DNA from 4 places in the Lysinibacillus sp. NPDC056232 genome. Region 1 is predicted to be linked to each of the others. Evidence: riboswitches for the same ligand, from Rfam matches in the RefSeq annotation. Region 1 holds a riboswitch; each other region holds the start of a gene.

Region 1 (5,880 bases):
TGGGATGCTAATGTTAAAACACATGAGGTAGGGAATTGGGTGGATCAATTTAAGTCTTGGTTTACCGGTGAATCGGCTGTGAAGGAAGGATTAAAGCGATTTGATCTTACAGAGGGACAAACAGCTTACTATGCTCATCTCGTAGAACAAGGTGTCATCGTAGTATTTGCTGAGCCATCAATTGAACCTATGACGACATAATATATATAAGGATGATTGCTATTCTCCCTGATTCACTGTAACAGGGAGAGTTTCTTCTTGAACACACGGAGCGTTACTAAATATAAAACAAACAGAGTGAGTGCAAATGCATCACTCTGTTTGTTTGTAGAGTGCGAATTTAAACATAATTAATGTATAGCTTTTTCGTCATCATGTTTTTTAATAAAGCGTAATACATGAAGATGCTCTAATTGCGCAACAAGGTTACCAATTAGAATAAAGCTTCCACCTATTAATACTTTTATCGTTATTCCTTCACCAATAAACATCATGGCAAACATCGCTGCAAAAATTGGTTCTAAGGAAAATATTAGTCCTGTATGTGTAGCAGAAGTAAACTGTTGTGCAACAGTTTGACCTACGAAGCAAAAAGCACTACAAATGACACCGAGTCCTATAATAGCAATCCAAGAAGTCGTTGTATTTGGAAGCGTTGGTGTTTCGAAAATGAATGATAACACGAGTGCATAAATCCCGGCAAAACCGAGCTGGTAAATGCCATATGAAATTGATTCAACATTACGTGTAAATGTACTGTTTAACAGTAAATAAATCGAATAACATAGTGCTGCGATGGCTACTAAAATATCCCCTTTTTGAAAGGTAAATGAGCCATGAGCAGTTAAAACAGTAATCCCAATCATTGTGCAAACAATCGCAAAGCTAACGGCTCTTGAAGGTAATTTTTTGTCAATAAAACTGCTGAAAATAGGTACTAAAATAACTGTTAGACTTAAAATAAATCCAGCATTTGATACCGAAGTTGTTTCTAGTCCCAATAAGCTTAGAACAAACACAATGAATAATAGAAACCCTTGAATAGCCGCATATTTTAAAGTTTTAGCATCGGCCTTAATTATACGTTTATAAAAGATGATACCTGCTACGAAAAATGCGATGATACAACGCAATGCCACCACATTATAAACAGCCATTGTTTCAAGCCCCATTACCATAAAGGTATAAGATAATCCCCAAAACATTGTTACTATAACCATTAATAAATTTGCTTTTCCTTGGATACTCATTATGCTCACCCACAATCTGTGTACTAAAACAGTTTTCAACCTAAAATTTACTATATCTCTTGTATTGTGATTAGTAAAACGAATGTTTATAATAATCAGTATTAAAAAAATTCATGTATATCGAGGACAAGACAATGAGTTTAGTCAAATATGAGATTTTGAATAAAGTGGCTGAGGTAGCTAGCTTTACAAAAGCAGCAGAGGCATTAGGATTAACCCAATCTGCTGTAAGTCATGCTGTTTCAAGCTTAGAAAAGGATTTCGGCTTTGCACTCATTCACAGAAGTCGAGCGGGTGTCACGTTAACAAGTGAAGGAGATACAATGTTAAGGGCAATGAGGCATGTCCTCGATGCACAGGAACTGTTACAGCAAGAAGCAGCACATATACTCGGCGTTACGCGTGGGAAAGTACGAATTGGTGTGATTTCAAGTATTTCTTCAAACTGGATGCCAGAAATTGTTCATATTATGGAAAATCAATTTCCTGGTATACAAGTTGAATTACGTGAGGGAGATTATTATGAAATAGAACAATGGCTATTGAGTGGAGAGGTGGATGCAGGATTTTTAAATGGTCAAAAGTCAAAGCAATTTCGGTATACTGAACTACAGCAAGATCCATTGCTGTGTATTGTCTCCGATAAAAGTCCACTCTATGATAAAGCAGAAATTGATATTGTTGAACTAGAAGATTTGCCATTTATCATGACTTCATATAAAGGGACAAATGATGTAAAAGTCCTGTTAGAGCAATATCACGTGAAGCCAAATATTCGCTTTGAATTATCGGAAGAGGTAGGGATTATTTCGATGATTTCTCATCAGCTTGGAATTAGTATTTTACCGAAATTAGTGATAAATAACTTACCACCTACGATAAAAGCCATACCTTTAAAACAAGGAGGCTATCGCACAATTGGATTAGCTATGAATCACCAAGCATCACCAGTAACAAAGAAATTTGCGGAGATATTAAGTTCCTGGTTAAAAGAGCAAAATATGAAATAATTTTTAGTGGAGAGCAACAAGCGCTATAAAAACAACATTGAAGCATCACATAGCATTACGTTAAAATAGTATTTGTATATTTATCTTCATTCAGCAGATCTTTTTTGTACCGAAAGCGTAGCGGCAGGTACAGAAGATTCCCACCTCTAAAGATGGAGAGATGAATGCAATTTTGATTACTTTTTCAGTGGGTGTCCAAACACCTACTGAAATAGAGGAACTCAGTCTAAGAACGCCACGTCCTGTAGCAATTTATCTGTGCGAAAGCGCAGCGACAGCAACACACGACTGAGTGACCAACATCATGTTGCTGACGCTACGTTAGCACTGCGCTTTCGCACAGAAAACATCATGTTGGCCCAAAGCCTCCGGCGGATGTCACGGATTTTCAAAGGGATGAATACAAGGATGTTAGCCTAAAATATTCTCATCCTGCGAAAACGGCTAACTGACCTGCATCGGTAAAAACGCCACGTCCTGTGGCATTACCGAAATGACCGACATCGTGTCGGCCCTCGTGCAGGCCTAGGCACAATTCAAAATCCGGACGCATTGTTTATCTGCGCGAAAGCGAAGCGTCAGCGGCAAATGTTTTCTGTAGCGAAAGCAAAGCGACAGCTACAATTACGCCAAGGCGAAATTGATTAGAAAAAAGGTGAGTGTATGGGGACATTACGAGGTAAGACCGTACTCATTACAAGTGGGGGAACACTTGAAAAATGGGATCGTGTGCGTGGACATACGAATTTATCGAAAGGGTCGATGGGCTGTTATTTAGCTGAAGCGGCACTAGCGGCTGGGGCAAACGTATTGTATATGCATGGTTATTTCGCACAGCTTCCAACGAATAAAGATAAAATGCGTACCATTGGATTTGAAGGCATTGAAGATTTAGGCGAGAAAGTTCGACATGCTGTTCAGGAAGAACAGATAGATATCGTTGTTATGGCGGCTGCAGGTTCTGATTGGCTCATTGACAAAGTGTATGACCAATCTGGGAATTTACTTGAGGAAACCGGTAAAATGCCATCTGACGAGCCACCTATCATCCACTTTAAAAAGGCACCTAAAGTATTAGGTCAAATAAAGGGGTGGCAGCCGAAAGTTACTCTAGTAGGCTTTAAACTTGAGGCAACGGATGATGAGGAATTTTTACTGTCCCGGGCACGTCTACGGATGGAATCGGCCAATGCTCAATTTATGGTAGCTAATAGCTCACAGTCTTTATATGGTGGAGATGAGCCACATTGGATCGTACCGGCTGAAGGACAACCCATTAAGGTGATGGGCAAAGAACAAACAGCCAAAGCATTAATGGGATGCTTACAAAAACATTAAATCTCTCTTATGCGAGTGCGATGTCTATCAGCGAAGAAGTCATCCCTATCAGCGATGAAAAAAATCATTCAATTTATGCTAGCAAAAAAACTGTGCAGACGGAAAGTGCGTCTACACAGTTTTTTTATGGACCTCAGGTATTTAAGAAAACCCAATAAAGTTATTTAACTTCTTTCAGCAGAAGTGTGAGATGAATGCGGATTTAAGCTACTTTTCAGTGGGTGTCCAAACATCCGCTGAAAAAGAGGAACTCAGGCTAAAACTTTCACAAGCTTTCTTCATAAATTTTGCGTCCCTTTTACTGACAAAATGAACCATTTCGCTTAATTTCATAGTATTCGTCTAGGTTTTGTAATATTTATATTGACAATAGGTTTTCAGAATTATAGAATTATTTCCAAGAAACGTAATACCTTATCAGGAGAAGCGGAGGGACTTGGCCTAATGAAGCCTCGGCAACCGATATGAATCGGTGCCAAATCCAGCAGAGTTTTCTGACAGATAAGGGGGTCCATCGAATCATCATGATGCGTTGACCTCTTTTGTACAAAAAAGTATGAGAAGGGGTGTATCGGAATGTCTCAAACAGCAAAGATTGATGACAAGAAATTAGAAGTGATTGCCAATGCTATTCAAAATCTACAATTTGGCGAGGTGCATATCACCATTCAAGATGGCGTTATTGTGCAAATTAATCGACTTGAAAAGCAAAGATTTCCACAAAAAAAACCGAATAATCGCAGCTGACTAGAAATCTGGAGGCCACATCATAAGCAGGAATCTTTCCTACGCTTATATGTGGTTTTTTTTGACCCCGTTTTACGGCAGTAAGAAGGGCACTGAACTGACCGTAAAAGCCCGATTGGTTCAACGTAGGATCCGTAGGTATGAAGAATACCCATCTGATTGAAGTTTTTCTTAATTAGTAGCGATTTAAAAAGGAGTGAGCAATTTGAGATTAAGATATTTCATGAATATTGGTGTACTGAGTAGTATATCAATTGTATTGATGTTATTTAATTTTCCGTTACCACCGTTTCCTAGTTTCTTACAGGTAGATTTTAGTGATGTGCCGGCCTTATTAGCAGCAATGACGATGGGACCAGTTGCAGGGATTTTAGTGGAGCTATTAAAAAATATATTGGATTGGTTATTGTCAGGAAGCATGACTGGTGTACCGGTAGGGCATATGGCCAACTTTACAACAGGCGTGTTATTTATCATCCCGGTGTATTTCTTCTATTCAAAAATACAAAGTGGGAAGGGGCTTGTCATTGGTTTGCTTGCAGGTACAGCTTCGATGGCAGTTGGTATGAGCCTTCTGAATTATGTGCTTTTCCTACCAATGTACACTTTATTTTTAGGAATGGAACCTGTGAAGGGGGATGCTTTAACAGATATGATTGTATTAGGGATTCTACCATTCAATCTAGTGAAAGGTGTCATTGTCATGATTGTAACAATGATAGTATTCCGAAATATTCGAACTTGGATGGCTCAGCAATGCTTGAAATATAATCGTACATATTAAAAACAGGAGGTATAATAATGACGACAAAAACAGTTAAAAAGATTGAAGAAATTGCAACTTCGCTTGCGCAAAAATTTAAGGAAACAGCCGTCACGCGAGATCAAGCAGGGGGGAATGCTAAAAATGAGCGAGATTTAATACGGGAAAGTGGACTTTTAAAACTCTTAATTCCGACTGAATATGGTGGTTTAGGAGGTGATTGGCTTGATGTCCTACAGGTTGTGCGTATTTTTGCTAGAGTAGATAGCTCGCTAGCACATATTTTTGGTTATCATTTTGTCAATTTAACGACGCCACATTTATGTGGAAATGAAGAGCAAAAAGTGCGTTATTATACGGAAACCGTACAACGAAATTTATTTTGGGGCAATGCCTTTAACCCTATTGATATTAAGTTAACGGCAACGAAGCATGACAAACATTACATTTTTGAAGGTAAGAAAACATTTTGCTCAGGTAGTGTAGATTCTGATTATTTGTTAGCATCAGCGCTGTTAGAAGGTCGGGAAGAGCCTTTGTTGGCTATAATACCTACTAAACGAATAGGTATAGAAGTGAAAGGGGATTGGGATAATTTTGGTCAACGTCAGACAGATAGTGGGACAGTCGAATTTCATGCGGTACGTGTGGAACTTAATGAAGTACTGGAGAATGGCTTTAATCGCGATGAGTTTTCTCGCCTACGTTTAAATATTTCAAGCTTTATCTTAAATCATCTGTATTTAGGTATTGTAGAAGGCGCATTTGAAGC
Region 2 (5,880 bases), on a different contig from region 1:
ATTGCTCTAAATGTGCTACTGCTGCTTTCATAACCCCTGCTGATTGTAATACCTCCGCTACGATGAGCTGATTATCGTTAAATAAGCGGCCAACCTCTGCCATTCCATCCATTAAAGGTCCATTAATAATAGCAAGCGGTGTTTCAAAAATTTCACGAGCAGCCTCTAAATCCTCAATAAGCCCTTCCTTTGTACCTTCTAAAATATAGTAAGCTAAGCGACCTTCTACTGTTTTCGGAATATCTTCCTCTGTTTTTTCCTTCTTTTTATCGCGATAGAAATCCGTGAAGACGGCTAATGTCTCATCATTTGTATGAAAGAGTAAATCATTTGCTAGCTTAATCTCTGCCTCATGAATAGATGCATAACGTTCTAGCTTCTCCGTATTCACAATTGCATAATCTAAACCAGCCTGTGTACAGTGATATAAATACACGGCATTCAATACTTCACGACCTACTGGTGGTAATCCGAATGAAATATTACTTACACCAAGCACCGTTAATGAACGTGGCATTTTCTCCTTAATAAGGCGAATACCTTCTACTGTTTCAAGTGCCGAGCCAATATATTGCTCATCTCCTGTACCTACTGGGAACATTAATGGGTCAAAGATAATATCTTCGGGAGCAATACCCCATTTTTCTGTTAACAATTTATAAGAACGCTCAGCAATCTCTAGCTTGCGATGTCGATCAACCGCCATGCCTTGCTCATCAATTGTCCCCACTACTAAAGAGGCCCCATATTTTTTCACTAGCGGTAAAACTGCGTCAAAACGCTCCTCGCCATCCTCTAAGTTAATAGAATTAATGATGGCTTTCCCTTGAGAAAACTTAAGTGCTTCCTCAATTACTTTTTCATCTGTCGAGTCAATCACAAGAGGTACTTTTACTTTTTTTACAACTTCCTGCATAAAGCCACGAATATCCGCTAGTTCATCGCGATCAGGATTTGCTAAACAAATATCAATAACATGTGCTCCATTTTTCACCTGGGCACGTGCGATTTCTGCTGCTTCCTCAAACTTCCCATCAATAATTAAATTTTTAAACTTACGAGAGCCGATGACATTTGTCCGTTCTCCAATAAATAATGGACGCATAGAATCGTCATACACTAATGGCTCTATGCCTGATACTACATGACCATGTGTTGCATCTGGTAATTGGCGAGGCTTTTCGTACTTTAGCACCTCTCGAATAGCAGCAATATGTGCTGGCGTTGTACCACAGCATCCTCCAACTATATTCAGCCAACCCTTTTCTGCAAAGCCTTTTAGCTTCTGTGACAGCGATTCAGGTGACTCATGATAGCAGCCTTCCTCGTCAGGTAAGCCTGCATTCGGATAACAGCTAATATAGCCTGTTGAAAGCTCTGCTAGTGAACGGATATGATCAGTCATAAACTCTGGTCCAGTCGCACAGTTTAAGCCCACTGACAATGGTTTAATATGCTCAATAGAAATGTAAAAAGCATCAATTGTTTGACCAGCCAGTGTCGTTCCCATGGGTTCAATTGTTCCCGATATCATCACAGGTAGCTCTTTTCCCGTTGCTTCAAAGGCACGAGATACCCCCAATGTTCCTGCCTTAACATTTAGCATATCCTGACTAGTTTCTAGCAACAGAACGTCCGCCCCGGCTTCGATTAATGCCTTTGCCTGAACATAGAAGTTTTCCTCTAACTCATCAAATGTAATACCACCTGTAACCGACAAGGTTTTTGTAGTTGGTCCCATAGCCCCCGCTACAAAACGTGGCCAATCGGATGTTGAAAACTCATCCACTACTTTGCGTGCAATTTCTACAGCGCGTTTATTAATCTCTTCTGCTTTCGCACCAAGATCATATTCATTTAATACAAGTGGAGTACTTCCAAATGTATTTGTACAAATAATATCTGCTCCAGCCTCTAAATATTTTCCATGAATTTTTTCCAGCACATCTGGTCTAGTTAGCACGAGATTTTCATTACAGCCATCATATTCCTCGCCGCCAAAATCCTCTGCCGATAAATTTTCATTTTGTAGCATTGTTCCCATTGCGCCATCAAGAATTAAAATTCGTTTCTCTAGTTGTTCTTCAATCAAGTGCTTAGCCATTTATACTTACCCCTTTTTTCTGTTCATCCAATTGCTCAATAAATTTCATTAATTCTAGTGTCATATCGTAGCGTAAAAATGGTGTGATGAGGTAAATACCATTGAAATATTCCGTTGCTACTTCTACTAATTCCTTGGCAATTGCAATTCCTTCTAGTGTTGCGCGTTCCTTATCATCGCCACAAGCCTTCATACGGGCTAACGCTTCATCCGATAGTTTGATACCTGGCACTTCATGATGTAAGAACTCCGCACTTTTATAGCTCGTTACTGGCATAATGCCTATATAAATTGGTGTTTCTAAATGCTTTGTCGCCTCGTAAATTTCCACGATTTTTTCCTTTGAATAAACAGGCTGTGAAATAAAATAATCTGCCCCATATTCAATTTTCTTTTCTAATCGAGAGACAGCGCGATCGAGCACACGTACGTTAGGATTAAAGGCAGCCGCCACAGAGAAATTCGCCTTTTTACGAAGTGGTTTCCCTGAAAACGATACACCTTCATTTAACTGTTTTATTAATTGAATGAGCTCCATTGAAGAGACGTCATAAACGCTAGTAGCCCCTGGGAAATCACCTACCTTTGTCGGATCTCCAGTCACTGCTAAAATATCATGAATTCCTAGTGCATTTAATCCCATTAAATGTGATTGAAGACCAATTAAATTACGATCTCGGCATGTTATATGGGTTAACGGGCGTACCCCATGCGTTTCTTTCAGTAAGGCTCCCATTGCGACATTACTAATCCTTGGTGAAGCAAGTGAATTATCTGCCATCATGACTACATCCGCGCCAGCCTCATATAATTTTTTTGCCCCTTCAATAAAGCCTTCGATTTCTAAATGTCTTGGTGTATCTAACTCTACAATAATCGAGCGTTCACGCTTTACTTTTACATGTAATGGCTCATAATTTGCTGGCTCTGCCTCACGGACAACCTCTACTTTTTCTGGCTTTGCATACTTTTTCTCGACCGGGGATAGCTCCTCTAAGTATTTTTTCGCTGCAGCAATATGCTTTGGTGTCGTACCACAGCAGCCACCAATTAAACGTACCCCCTGATCACGAAGCTCTACAGCTGCTCGACCAAAATAATCTGCCTCCGACTCATATACGACACGGCCATCCTCCAAATCAAGGAGAGAGGCGTTCGGATATGCTGACATAAATGCCTTTTTAGGAAGCTCTACTCCTTCGAATGCTTGTATAGTATGGTGAGGACCTAAGCGACAGTTAACACCAACGATATCAGCACCTAGCGCTTCAAGTTTATGTAAGGCGTTATTTAAGCTCATTCCATTTTGCAAAATTCCGGGTTCGTGCATAGAAACTTGAGCAATAATCGGTAATTTCGTTTTAGCTCGTAGCATTGTTAAAGTCGCTGTTAGCTCTTCAAAATCATAATACGTTTCAAGTAAAAGACCATCTGGATTTCCAGCAAGTAAAACAGTTGCCTGCTCATCAACTGTTGCTAAAATTCCCTCTAACGTTGCGTCACTTTTACGAATACCACGGATTCCCCCAATAGTACCTAAGACAAATTGTCCACCATCTGCCGCTGCTCGTTTTGCAATCGTTATAGCAGCTTCATTAAACTGCTGCACACGAGATTCTAATCCATAACGGGCTAATTTTATGGCATTAGCTCCGTAAGTGTTCGTTTGAATAATATCTGCACCAGCTGCTATATATTCTCTATGAATCTTTTCAATTAATTCAGGTCTCTGTACATTCATTTCCTCATGGCAGTACTCCAAGCCATAGCCATATAAAACTGTACCAATTGCACCATCTGCTGTAAGAACATGCGTTTTTAACCTTTCAAGCAATCCCATAAAACTAGCCTCTCTTCCCTTTTCTTTAAAATAAAAAAAGCCTTCTTTCATAAAAAAAGAAGGCTTTTACGTCGTTTCGTAATTGTTTTTCCTTCTCATCTTCGACACAACGGTCTTCTGGATTTAGCACCTGACAATAAGTTGGTTGCTGAAGCTTCATAGGGCCAGTCCCTCAGCTTCTCTTGATAAGAATGTAGTATGAATTTTTTAAATAATTAAAAGAATCATATCGTTTACGAACGATTGAGTCAAGACTATTTCACAGAACAGAGGATAATTTTTACGAAAAACATTGTATTTTGATTTAATTCAGACAATTACGATAGTTTTCCAGCAAGTTCCTCACCAATTTTTTTACCATTTTGAATACATGCACCTATGCCTACTCCAAAATAAGAGCATCCCGCTATTGATAAATTTGGATAGTTTTCCTCAAGCTCTTGTACAAGACCTTGCAACGCTTCACGATGTGCCAAGTCGTACTTCGGCATTTGGTCAATCCATTTTGTCACGTCAACAATAGTTGGCGTTTCCTCAATCCCCAAGCTTTTTCTTACATCCTCTAGGGCAACAGTTGCTAACTCTTCATCTGTCATCACACGTAATCTCTCATACTCAGGGTTAATGCTCTTATAAAAAAGTCGTACAAGTAATTTTCCTTCTGCTGAGGTGTGTTTCCACTTGCGACTTGTCCACGTTGCTGCATTACAAATAACATCCGAATTATGTGACACAATATAGCCTGTTCCATCTGCTGGTAATCTATTATCGGGTACATCAAATCCTAAGTAAATCGTAATGGCGGATGCAGTATTGAATCGTTCAAAATAGCAGTTCAAAGATTCATCCTGCAATAAACTTTGTACCGCTTCATTTGGCAGTGCCATTACAACATGATTTGCTTCAATCATTTTTCCGTTTGCTAATGTAACAGTGTATTGATTCTCCTGCTTTTTAACACTTGTAGTGGCAATCCCTTTTATAATTTCTACATCCGTTAATGTTTCTTCAAGTCGATCTATTAGTGAAGATAACCCATTTCTAAATGAAATAAATTTCTTATTGGCGGCTTTCACAAATTGTTCCCTGTTTGCATCGAAACCTTTAATAATACTACCGTAATCGTTTTTGTAATCGATTAAATACGGTAAAGTGGAAGCAATGGAAAGCTGATTTAAATCTCCTGAATATACACCTGCAAGTACGGGCGCTATTTGGTTTTGAACAAGCTCCTCACCTAAATAGTATGTTAAAAATTCCCCGATAGAGCTTTCTTTTGTAAACACTTCATTTGGCATGGTTAAATCTTTTAATGCTTCTTTTTTACCTTTCGCTGATACAAGCGTGCTTTCCTCAAGAGATTGTAAGCTCATAGGAATACCGAACGTTGAGTCTGCAGGGATGGCATGTAACTCATTATTCATGTATATATACGAAATACCCGTTTCGTTATACACAAGATTTTGTTCAAAATTAAGTTCTTTTACTAACTCCATGACACCTTTATGACGCGCTACAATAGAATCTGCTCCTGTTTCCATAATGAAGCCTTGTTCATATGCAGAGTGAAGCTTGCCACCAAGGTATGTATTCTTTTCAACGAGTACAAGCTTTACATTTAAGTTTTTCTCCTGAACTTGGCGTTGTAGATAATGCATCGTACACAATCCCGTAATTCCGCCACCTAATACAACAACTGTTTTCATATTAACCGCCCCTATTTTTAGTTCTTTATTTCAGTATAAACTTTTTTTATCAAAAATTACGTTAAACCCTTTACAAATTTAGCAAAAATGGAGCTATCCAGGCATTGGATAGCTCCATTTTTTTCTATGTTCAGTTAGCATATATTAAATTTAACAGCACATATTCGATACCTAGCTGATATTATATATTAAGAGTTGATATAGTGTTATTTATACACTACAATGTGAAG
Region 3 (5,880 bases), on a different contig from region 1:
TAAGTGGATAAAATCCATTTCAAGAAAAAGTCTATGCGGTCATTTGATCAACGCCTTATTCACTTCTATCACATGATTACACCATACTTTCCTTAATGTGTTTTTTTATAAATTATCAAACTATATTACAAAACTACATCTGTGTACGACCAACACTTTCCTTAAGCCGGTTATAAAACGGTACTGGTCGTTCTCTATTCGCTGTTTCTTTTATATGATGGCTATAGACATTTAGTAAAAAAAGTAATACTATTTGCTTCATATCTTTAATAATTATTATATTCTGAAAAAGGTGAACATGGATGGAATTCTCAAAAAAACTACAGCAACTTCCAACTCAATTTTTTGCAGCACTTGTGCAAAAAGTAAACACTGCTCTAGCTGAAGGGCGTGATGTTATTAATCTTGGTCAAGGTAATCCTGACCAACCCACTCCTTCACACATTATTAAAGCATTACAGGAGGCAGCAGAAAATCCTCAAAATCATAAATACTCTCCATTTCGTGGCATAGCAGAATTACGCCAAGCAGCAGCAAACTTCTACAAACGTGAATACAATGTTGACATTGATCCTGAAACAGAAGTAGCTATTCTCGGTGGTACGAAAATCGGTCTTGTTGAGTTACCGTTAGCCGTTTTAAACCCCGGGGATACAATGCTGTTACCCGATCCAGGGTATCCAGATTACTTATCTGGTGTCGTATTAGGCGATGTTAATTTTGAAGTCATGCCGCTTTTTGCAGAAAATAATTTCCTGCCCGATTATAATGCTTTATCCGATGAAGTAAAAGAAATGGCGAAGCTGCTTTACTTGAATTACCCGAATAACCCAACTGGTGGTACTGCAACACTTGAATTTTTTGAGGAAACAGTACGCTTTGCAAAAGAGCACAACATTATCGTAGCACATGATTTTGCCTATGGGGCGATTGGATTTGACGGCAATAAACCTATCAGTTTCCTGCAAGCTGACGGTGCAAAAGATGTCGGTATCGAAATGTATACATTATCCAAAACGTATAATATGGCAGGCTGGCGCATTGGTTTTGCAGTTGGTAACCCTGATATTGTTGCAGCCATTAACCTTATTCAAGATCATCTATTTTGTAGTCAATTCCCCGCTGTGCAACAAGCAGCAGCGGTTGCCCTTACAGCATCTCAGGATTGCGCGGATGAGCTAAGAGCGACTTATGAGCGGCGACGAAATATTCTTATCGAAGAAGCACAGCGAATTGGTTGGCACGTAACCGCACCGAAGGGTTCTTTCTTTGCATGGCTCCCTGTTCCATTAGGTTATACGAGCGAGCAGTTTGCTGATGTATTGCTCGACAAAGCTGATATCGCAGTAGCGGCAGGTAATGGCTTTGGTGAATATGGCGAAGGCTATGTGCGGGTCGGTTTACTTGTTAGTGAAGAACGCTTACGTGAAGCAATCAGTAGAGTTGAAAAATTAAACCTATTTAGCTCATGAACATATCCCCATACCTAAGTAGACTCTATCGAAAAACTGTTCCATTAGCTCAAACTTGCTATAAGAACAGTTTTTCATTTCCTATCTTTTTTAGTTGCCCTACCCCTTCTTCTAGCGGACTCTTTTTCGACTAAATAGTATAGCAAAATAAAATATTTTAAAAATTCAATTGACTTACTATATCCTATAATCTATATTAGGTATATCGGATTTACAAAAAAATAATATAAATCTCTTATCAAGAGTAGCTGAGGGACTGGCCCTATGAAGCTCGGCAACCTCCTTTTTTTAAGGAAGGTGCTAAATCCTGCAAACGATCATCGTTTGATAGATAAGAGAGGACGTTTTTTCATGAGCCTCTCTTAGTTTATAAGAGAGTTTTTTTTATTTTTAACTACCGATAAAACAACTTTGGAGGTATGTCTCATGAAAAAGAAAAACAAATTTTTATTAGGTTTAGCAAGTCTCACATTAGTAGCAGCATTAGTAGGCTGCGGTACTAAAGAAGATAAAGGTAGTCAAGGTAAGGCTATTAATGAAAATAAAATTGTAGTAGGTGTGACTTCTGGTCCACACGAACAAATTGCAGAGGTTGTTGCAAAAGTTGCCAAAGAAAATGGCTTAGAGGTTGAACTAAAAACTTTCTCTGATTATGTTTTACCAAATACATCGTTAGCCGAGGGTGATCTTGATGTAAATAGTTATCAACACAAGCCATTCCTCGATGCATTTAACAAAGATCACAAAACAGATTTAGTGCCAGTAGGAAAAACAATTTTAAATCCTATGGGCATATACTCTGAGAAATATAAATCATTCGATGAGGTTCCTGATGGTGCAACATTCGGGTTACCAAATGATCCAACGAACGGGGCTCGTGCTCTATTTGTCCTTCAAGAGGCAGGCATCATTAAATTAAAAGAAGGTGCAGACTTAACAGCATCTATTCGCGATGTCGAAGAAAACAAAAGGAATTTTAAATTCATTGAATTAGAAGCTGCACAAATTCCGAAGCAGCTTAGTGAAGTAGATGTAGCAGCTATTAATACGAACTTCGCTCTTGATGCTGGCATTAATCCTAAAAAAGATTCAATCCTTTTAGAGTCTACTGACTCTCCTTATGTGAATTACATTGCAGTCCGTGCTGAAAACGAAGACGACCCAACAATCAAAAAATTCGTTGAAGCTTATCAATCTGATGAAGTACGCAAATTTATTGAAGAAGAATTCAAAGGTTCTGTTATTCCGGGCTGGTAATTGACGATTAAGGACCTTTCATACAATCGAGAATCTGCGAGACTCCTACGGAAAACTAGCAGATTCTTGCTTTATAGAAGGGCTTAGAAAGGAGATATCACAGTATGATTCAATTAGAAAATATCACAAAAGAATTTAAAACTAAAAAAGATATCGTCAAAGCAGTAGATGGTATTAACTTGCATGTCAAAAAAGGTGAAATCCATGGAGTTATTGGCTACAGTGGTGCAGGAAAAAGTACTCTTATTCGCTGTGTTAATTTATTAGAGCGTCCAACAACAGGAAAAGTATTGATCGACAATGTAGATATTACTTCCCTTTCTCTAAACGACCTTCGCAAAACACGTCAAAAAATCGGGATGATCTTCCAGCATTTTAATCTCTTGAAAACAGCGACTGTTTACAACAATATCGCGGTACCATTAAAGCTTCTAGGCTATAACGACTCTGAAGTGAAAAACCGCGTTGCAAAATATGCAGAAATTGTTGGCCTAACAGAGAAATTAGATAGCTACCCTAGCCAGCTTTCTGGGGGGCAAAAGCAACGTGTCGCTATTGCACGTGCCCTTGCTCAAGAGCCTGAGATTTTGCTCAGTGATGAAGCGACAAGTGCTCTCGATCCTGAAACAACTGACGCCATTCTTGAGCTTCTCTTGAAAATTAATCGTGAGCTGGGCATCACTATTTTACTCATTACACATGAAATGAATGTTATTCAAAAAATTTGCGATGATGTATCCGTTCTTGAATCAGGGACAGTTGTGGAATATGGCTCTGCTATAGAGCTATTTTCGAAGCCTCAGCATCCAACGACACGAAAATTTTTAAATACCATTTCTCAACGTAATTTATCGCCTTCCCTTATCGAGCAATTAAATGTTTCGGGAAGAGTTATTCGTTTAACATTCCTTGGCGAAAGTACAGGGAAACCTTTACTTGCAGAAGTGAGCAAAGTTTATGATGTACAACCAAATATTTTAACAGCCAATATCATTGAATTAAAAAACGGCATTGTCGGTAATATTGTCGTGCATCTACACGGTGAGGCATATATCGTAGAAAAAGCACTTACGTATTTTACAGAAAATGGGGTATCTGTTGAGGAATTAGGAGGCGAATTAAATGAATAGCATTCAAAGTTTCTTTGCAGACTGGTCAGATGTTATTGGAAAATCGATTATCGAAACCTTCCAAATGGTCGGGATTTCATTATTCTTTTCTATTTTAATTGGGATCCCTTTAGGGCTTTTAATCGTTTTAACTCGCCCGGGGCAATCATTTGAAAATAAATTTCTCTATCAATTTTTCAATTTATTTATTAATATGATTCGCTCGGTACCATTCATTATTTTACTATTCTTCATTTTACCGTTCACAAAGATCATCGTTGGCACAACGATTGGTGTAAAAGGTGTTATTGTGCCGCTTGTTGTTTATACAGCGCCTTATATTGCAAGACTTATGGAAACAGCACTTTTGGAAGTTGATCCAGGGGTTGTGGAAGCTTATACAGCAATGGGTATTAAACGTCGTCACATCATTTGGAATGTCTTACTACGTGAGGCTCGCCCATCCATTATTTTAGGCTTAACAATTGCCACAATCGGTCTGATTGGAGCAACAGCAATGGCAGGTATGGTTGGTGCTGGCGGTTTAGGTGATCTTGCATATCGTTACGGTCATTTACGCTATGAGGTCGATGTGATGTATGCGACAGTGTTTATCTTAATCATCCTTGTTCAGATTATTCAATCAATAGGTAATCGCTTCGCTGCGAAACTAAAGAAAGATTAATAGGAGGATTACGATGACAAAGACGACACACAGCGATCTACTGTTAAAAAATATAAATGCACAAGCCCCCTTCCCTATTTGCTTTGCAGATTTAGAAAAGGCAGTCGCAGAAAAAATGGAAGCTGGTCCGTTTGGCTATATCCGTTCAGGTGCTGGGGGTGAGCAAACATTACGAAATAACCGCGCAGCCTTTGAAAAATACTCTATTATTCCACGCTTTTTACAGGATGTTTCAAGTATTGATACATCGATTGAGCTGTTCGGAAAAGTACATCCAACGCCATTCTTATTTGCTCCTGTTGGCATGAACAAAATGGCGCATGACGAAGGTGAGCTTGCCGTGGCACGTGCAGCGGATCAGTTAAAAATTCCTTATATTCAAAGTACAGTTTCAAGCTATGCACTTGAGGATGTGGCACAAACAGCTCCCACTGCTACTAAATGGTTTCAATTATATTGGTCAACAAATGAGGAAATTGCCTATAGTATGGCCGCTCGAGCCGAGGCTGCTGGTTTTGAGGCTATTGTTTTAACTGTAGATACAGTCATGCTTGGCTGGCGTGAAGAAGATGTTCGCAATCAGTTTTCGCCATTAAAGCTTGGATATGCACGAGGAAACTATATGAATGACCCCGTTTTTACCGCTTCCTTACCAGATGATTCATTTGAGTCATATGTACAGGGCGTGTTGCAAAATATTTTCCACCCGACATTAAATTGGGAAAATGTACGTGAATTAAAGCGCCGTTCTAATCTCCCTATTTTACTGAAGGGGATCTTACATCCTGAAGACGCAAAACTAGCTATAGAAAACGGCATTGACGGTATTATCGTATCAAACCATGGTGGTCGCCAACTGGATGGCGTAATTGGTTCACTTGATGCTCTTCCTGACATTGTGAAAGCTGTAAAAGGACGAATTCCTGTTATTTTAGATAGCGGTGTGTATCGTGGTATGGATGCTCTTAAGGCACTCGCTTTAGGAGCAGATGCTGTTGCCATTGGTCGTCCCTTCCTCTACGGACTTGCATTAGAAGGACAGCAAGGAGTCGAAAAAGTAATGACGAATTTATATGATGAATTAAAAGTCTCTATCGCTTTAGCGGGGGCAATATCTATAAAGGGACTACGTGATATCACATTGGTGAAAGAAGATGGAGTCGATAGTAAATGAAACAAGTAGTTAGAACCAAAACATTTGTAGCTGACGCTTTGCTTTCGCTACATAAAACATTTGTAGCTGACGCTTTGCTTTCGCTACCAAAACATTTACTGAAAGAAGTAAAAAATGATATCGCTGTTATTTGAGTAAGAGCAGCTTTAAAAACATTTCTTAGAAACAAATACAAAAAGACCA
Region 4 (5,880 bases), on a different contig from region 1:
TCTATCATGATAACTCATCTGGGACGTTTTACCATGATTTTGAATTGGATTTTTTTGGTATTGAAGGTATGAATAAATATGTTGAAATCAAATCCAATGGTGACGTAAAATCAGCAAAATTATATGTGCGAAATGTTTTTGTTGAAGAAGCCAAACTAATTTTTAATAATGGGATATTCTTTTGGAGAAATAAACTAAAATTTAAGTTAAATATATACAATAAATCAATTATGCCAAATGTAGCGAGAAATAACCTTTTAAAGTCTGATATAAAGATATTAAGTAATTCTATTCAACAAGCTCTATATTTAAGTATATTAGAAGAAATAAAAAACCCAATTGAACAAATGGTTTTCAAAGAGTATATAAAAAAATATCATAAATATAAAAATACTTTACTTAAAAGTGAATATAAAGCAGTTATTGATAATTTATAAAGTATTACGCATTTATTCTGAAGATTAAAACTCTATTTTCAAGTTTTTATTAGCTATGTAACAGTGCAAAAGATTAATTTAATAAACAATATGTCGCGATAAATTGAAAATGTATATAACAATTTATAAAAACTTGCCTCCGTAAGGTGTTTTTCAAAACCTTGGTCAAAACTAGGTCAGAGATTTTCAAGAATAGCTAAAAGCCCTTATAAATACTGATAAAACAGCGCTTTTAGGAGACGCCGGTTCGACTCCCGCTGTCTCTATACATAGATTGGATGTGAAACGCAGTTATATTAATAATTTTTGAGATTTGGAATAGTGAACGGGAGTTGAACTCCTGGCCCTATTTGTTAAAGACTAATTGATAAAAGTTAGGAAACTGTGGAGATTAAAGGTACAGGTGAATTTAATCAACCTTTTTAAGATTTTTATCGAAATTTATTACAAAGAAGAATAACCTCAAATAAAAAATCCAATCGTTTTGATTAATCTTTCTTTCAAAACAATTGGATTATTTCAATGTAAAATCAATATTTTTAAAAGCTACACCCGTCACTTTAAAGTAATGAAGTTCAGACTTTCTTTGGTTTCGGGTATCCACTAAGGATAGCGATAATCCCACAAATTCCTATCAAAATCGGGTAAAAAGAGTATTGCAGCATGCTCACTGGCGATATTCCAGCTACACTTGCGGCTGCCAGGAATTGGGCCCCATATGGCAGAAGACCTTGGATCGTACAGGAGAAAATATCTAATATACTTGCGGACTTTCTCGGCTCAATCCCATACTGATCAGCAATATTTTTTGCAAGTGGACCAGCAATTAAAATAGCAATTGTATTATTGGCAGTAGAGAAATTAGTAAGACTCACAAGGCCGGCAATCCCGAATTCAGCACCCTTTTTTGATTTAATTCTTCGTGTGGCAAGGTGAAGTAGGAAGTCAATTCCCCCGTTAAGCTTAATAATCTCCACCATTCCAGCTATTAAGATCGCGAGAAATGCCATTTCATACATGCCTGACATTCCTTCGCCAATCTTTTGAAAAAGGTCCATTAACTGATAGCTACCATCCGCTAAGCCAACAGCCCCGGCGAGAACAATCCCAAATGCAAGGACAAGGAAAACATTCATTCCTACTAGCGCAAAAATAATAACCAAAACATAGGGAACAATTTTTACCCAGCTATAGCTTAAATGCTCTACTTGTGTCGCCGTTTCACCCATTGTGATAACCCCTAAAATAATGCTCGTTACAATAGCTGCCGGCAACACAATCCAAAAATTCACCTTAAATTTATCCTTCATTTGTGCACCTTGTGAACGAACGGCAGTGATGGTTGTATCTGAAATAAAGGATAAATTATCGCCAAACATCGAACCGCCAACAATCGCTGCCATTACTAAAGCCATGGAAAAGTCGGTATGCTCGCTGATCCCAACTCCAATTGGTGCCAGTGCAACAATTGTTCCTACCGAAGTACCCATTGATAGGGAGATAAAGCAGGCAATGATGAACAAGCCTACGACAAGTAAGTTTGGCGGAATGACTGACAGAGCAAAGTTAACAGTGGAGTCCACTGCCCCCATGCCTTTTGCTACCTCTGAAAAGGCTCCAGCCAATAGAAAAATAACAACCATCAGCATGACATTTAAATTTCCTGCGCCTTTACAAAAAATATCAACCTTTTGCGAAAACGATTCTTTTCGATTCATCGCCAGAGCCACAGCGCCCGAAATGGCAATGGCTACAATGACAGGGAAGGCGTAAAAATCACCTGTAATAACCCCTGAACCAATAAATAAAACCAAAAAAACAACAAATGGGATTAACGCCCATGGATTCTCTTTCTTCATTGTTCTACCTCCAAAAATTAAAAATGGATACGTCTTTGTCCATTCTCTTCCTAAAAAAGACCTCTTCTTGAAATAACAAGAAGAGGTCTTATATCTATAAAACACTCCTCTTATCTATCAAGCCATTGCTTGCTGGATTTGGCACAGTAACTTACTCACAAAGTTCCGCTGCCGAGATTTCATAGGGCCAGTCCCTCCATCTCTCTTGATAAGAAGAAAAACATATTATTTTTTGTACAATAATAAAATGTTATAATAAAACATCTATATTTGCAACTTATTTTTAATCAAACTGAATTTCAAAACGACATCAAAGTACATTTTCTCAAAAAAGTTTACTTTACTTTAAGGCTACCACGGCAAAATGAGAGAAGCTTTAAATCTTCGTGAAATTTAGTGTCTTTAATCTCTCGTAATTAAAAACACACTGCCCGTAATCATAAATAGAGCCAAACTATAAACGTTTAAGATTATTCATCTATTAATGAACTTTTTGACAATGTAATAATCATAAATTATAGTAAAAATACAAAATTCAAAAAATATTAAAATTGAAATGGAACGTTTCCTGAAACTAAGGGTGAACATATGAGTAATTTTATTGTAATGCAAAATGCTACACACGAAGAAGAAATCATCGGAGGATATATGTGGTCCCCTCAAAAAAACAAAAATGGAAATAGTAATCATGCGTACGAACGAATGGCTACAATTAAGGCTGGAAATAAAATTTACAGCTGTTATGATCAAGCAATTCGAGCGGTAGGTATAGCAACGTCAGATTGTTATATTGCAGAACAACCGCATGAGCTACAGGAGAAAAATCTATGGTCAGATGAAGGATATAAGGTGGATGTAGATTACACAATTTTAGAACGTCCAATTATGATTAGAGATGTTTGGGGAGATATGGAATCTGATCGTCCGCAAAAATATTCAGCCTTTCAAGAAAATGGACGAGGGAATCAGGCTTACTTATTTCCCTGTCCTAAAGCTTGGGCTAGCTTGTTTGACAACTTTTTTAACGAAGATAGCCCTGAAGCAGAACTAATAGAAGATGGTGAAATTAACGAGGAAATGTTTGCGACTTCTAGTTACGAGCAGGGAGAGTCTAGAGTTAGAAAAAAGCTACAAAAAGACTTGAAAAAACGTAAAAAAATTGGTGATACTGCAGAGCAAAAAGTATTTGAATATGTGAAAAAGAAAGTAATAGAAGTATTCGGTGAAAAATACGGAGAACAGGTAGAGCATGTAGAGCAAACGCAAGGTGATGGATTAGGATACGATATTACAGCATTTGATTATTTACAGCCACAGTCTCCTCCAAAACCAATAAAAATTAAAGTTAAGGGTACAACATCAACAAATACAAGTGCAGTCTACTCAATTTCTTATCCTGAATTGGAAAAAATTATTCAGTATAAGGATGAAATGTGGCTAGTACGTGTATATGGTGTAGGCAAGAAAAGTGAGATGAAAATGGAAATAGATAATGACTTTAGTAGTTATAACTCAGTAAATGATTTGTTGACACGTAAGTATGCATATATTCCATCAACAATTGATGTATATGGCACACGAGTAGAAAACAATAAATGAATTATTAAACTTCAAAATAAATTCTCCTATACTTGACGATAAAGAATAGGATTTTTCTCTACATAAGAAAGACTCGATATATCTTAAAAAATGCAGCAAACTTCAAATAAGCTTGCTGCATTTTGCCTCCGGGTTATAAACCTTCCTCAAAAAAGTCTAAATCCATACGCTTTATTGTAAAGATCTGTACATTCGATACACCTACATTGTATAAAAACATGAGCTCAGTAAGTTTCATTCCATCAATTAATATTAATGATTTATCGATACTCTCGGAATATGTAATTGCTTCTTTTGTAAAACGAGATGTAGTGATATAAATCCCTTTGTTAGCTTTAAAGCCTACTAAGCTTCCTACAAATGCTTGGATATCAGGTCTTGAAACTGGATTTGTCCAACGTTTTCCCTGTAAGTAGATTTTATCTAACCCCAAGATGTCTTCTTTCACAATGCCATCGATTCCACCATCACCAGATTTTCCTACCGCTTCCCAGCATCAGAAATCGATCCTCCGTAACCCATTGCTACGATTAATTTTACAATTAATTGCTCAAAGAATTGAGGAGAGCATTCCATAATTTTTTCTAATAGTTCGGTTTGCAATGATTGCTTTAAGATTTGATCGTTTTCATTCATAATTTCTAAGGGGGTCCTGGAATCCTCAGAAATAACTGTTTGTATATCAGAATCTGTGGAAGGTTTTGTACGATTTTTAAATGCTAAAAATTGAGGATAACGTTCTAATACTTTCTGATTGATTTCTTTATCAGACGAATCTTTAAGAAGTTTTAAGCCTTCGGATGTAATTTTAAATACAGCACGTTTTGGACTACTTATTAGACCGGCATTTTTAAGATAAGTACGTGCCCAACCTATTCGATTAACGACAACTGTTTGATTTCCACTAGGGAGAAGTTCTTCTACTTGTTCTTCTGATAAATTGAAATAGTGAGGTAAAAATTCATACAATTCTTTTAATGTATGCTCATTTTCATCTTTTAGATAGTCTAAAAAGGGATACATAAATTGTTCATAAGTAGGTATTTGCAAGTGAGTCATTCCTTTGTATTAATATAAAAAATCTATATTTTTATTTTACGATAATTGTATAAGATGTGGGACTTAATATTATGTATAATATAGGTATAAGGAAAAAATATAATTTAATGCCATTTTTAGGGCGTTTTGATAAGAAGTAGAATTGGAGATTAAACAGCTTATTGGAAGAAAGAACACATCCTGAGTGTTTTATTGGTCTTGAAGTCAGCCATAAATATAGGAAATAATTACGTGAAACATTTACCTTTTATGTAAGGGAAGCGTCCACATTTAGAGTTTGTGTGATTTAATACCGGAGGAGGGATATAATGCGTGGGGAAAAGTATTTGCAACTACAACAATTTTTAAAATCAAATGGTTCAGAGTGTATTACACTTTCTTTTGGAAATATCGAAATGATTTTAGGTTTTAAACTTCCCGACTCAGCATATAAATATTCTGCTTGGTGGAGTAATAATATTGGTTCTCATACACAAGCGCACTCTTGGGTTGACGCTGGTTACAAAACTCAATCAATTCAATTGGGAAATCAAGTTATTTTTAAGAAAGATATAATAAGATGAAAAAAGGAGATTAAAATGAGTAGCACATTTAAGTCAAATGATACAGCAATTGTAGATATTTTAAAAAATATAGAGAATGGACAAATTCAACTACCAGATTTCCAGCGTGGATGGGTTTGGGATGATCATCGTATAAAAGCATTAATCGCAAGTATTTCAAATGCATACCCTGTTGGAGCATTGATGTTTTTGGAGTTTAGTGAAAATGGTGAAATTCGTTTTAAATATCGCCCGTTTACAGGTGCTAATGCAGCAGATAGTCCAGAAATTTTAGTCTTGGATGGACAGCAAAGGATGACGTCAATTTTTAACTCTTTATATTCGAGAAAACCGGTACAAACGCGTACTGAAAAAAATAAAGAA

The links. A riboswitch is a leader RNA that binds a small molecule or an ion and turns the genes downstream of it on or off. The one in region 1 is predicted to bind S-adenosylmethionine.
Region 2: another riboswitch for S-adenosylmethionine. It lies ahead of ACFCYJ_RS18010 (bifunctional homocysteine S-methyltransferase/methylenetetrahydrofolate reductase); the one in region 1 lies ahead of ACFCYJ_RS05520 (YezD family protein).
Region 3: another riboswitch for S-adenosylmethionine. It lies ahead of ACFCYJ_RS16530 (MetQ/NlpA family ABC transporter substrate-binding protein); the one in region 1 lies ahead of ACFCYJ_RS05520 (YezD family protein).
Region 4: another riboswitch for S-adenosylmethionine. It lies ahead of ACFCYJ_RS14265 (Na+/H+ antiporter NhaC family protein); the one in region 1 lies ahead of ACFCYJ_RS05520 (YezD family protein).

The regions. Positions count from the first base shown of each region.
Region 1 covers NZ_JBHJTF010000005.1:16,813-22,692, forward strand. Annotated here, with positions in the region: gene ACFCYJ_RS05495 (general stress protein) at 1-201, shown strand, start outside; gene ACFCYJ_RS05500 (DMT family transporter) at 351-1,250, opposite strand; gene ACFCYJ_RS05505 (LysR family transcriptional regulator) at 1,385-2,260, shown strand; gene ACFCYJ_RS05510 (hypothetical protein) at 2,421-2,552, shown strand; gene ACFCYJ_RS05515 (phosphopantothenoylcysteine decarboxylase domain-containing protein) at 2,924-3,598, shown strand; SAM riboswitch class I at 4,010-4,106, shown strand; gene ACFCYJ_RS05520 (YezD family protein) at 4,175-4,345, shown strand; gene ACFCYJ_RS05525 (ECF transporter S component) at 4,542-5,129, shown strand; gene ACFCYJ_RS05530 (acyl-CoA dehydrogenase family protein) at 5,147-5,880, shown strand, end outside.
Region 2 covers NZ_JBHJTF010000026.1:29,226-35,105, forward strand. Annotated here, with positions in the region: gene metH (methionine synthase) at 1-2,104, opposite strand, end outside; gene ACFCYJ_RS18010 (bifunctional homocysteine S-methyltransferase/methylenetetrahydrofolate reductase) at 2,097-3,944, opposite strand; SAM riboswitch class I at 4,037-4,136, opposite strand; gene ACFCYJ_RS18015 (protoporphyrinogen oxidase) at 4,262-5,650, opposite strand.
Region 3 covers NZ_JBHJTF010000022.1:80,828-86,707, forward strand. Annotated here, with positions in the region: gene ACFCYJ_RS16525 (pyridoxal phosphate-dependent aminotransferase) at 303-1,472, shown strand; SAM riboswitch class I at 1,705-1,810, shown strand; gene ACFCYJ_RS16530 (MetQ/NlpA family ABC transporter substrate-binding protein) at 1,899-2,729, shown strand; gene ACFCYJ_RS16535 (methionine ABC transporter ATP-binding protein) at 2,834-3,859, shown strand; gene ACFCYJ_RS16540 (methionine ABC transporter permease) at 3,852-4,523, shown strand; gene ACFCYJ_RS16545 (alpha-hydroxy acid oxidase) at 4,537-5,697, shown strand; gene ACFCYJ_RS16550 (hypothetical protein) at 5,694-5,831, shown strand.
Region 4 covers NZ_JBHJTF010000018.1:740-6,619, forward strand. Annotated here, with positions in the region: partial or broken gene ACFCYJ_RS14260 (hypothetical protein) at 1-437, shown strand, start outside; gene ACFCYJ_RS14265 (Na+/H+ antiporter NhaC family protein) at 1,013-2,296, opposite strand; SAM riboswitch class I at 2,404-2,511, opposite strand; gene ACFCYJ_RS14270 (protein NO VEIN domain-containing protein) at 2,885-3,895, shown strand; gene ACFCYJ_RS14275 (restriction endonuclease) at 4,029-4,343, opposite strand; gene ACFCYJ_RS14280 (winged helix-turn-helix domain-containing protein) at 4,376-4,945, opposite strand; gene ACFCYJ_RS14285 (DUF7662 domain-containing protein) at 5,263-5,517, shown strand; gene ACFCYJ_RS14290 (GmrSD restriction endonuclease domain-containing protein) at 5,533-5,880, shown strand, end outside.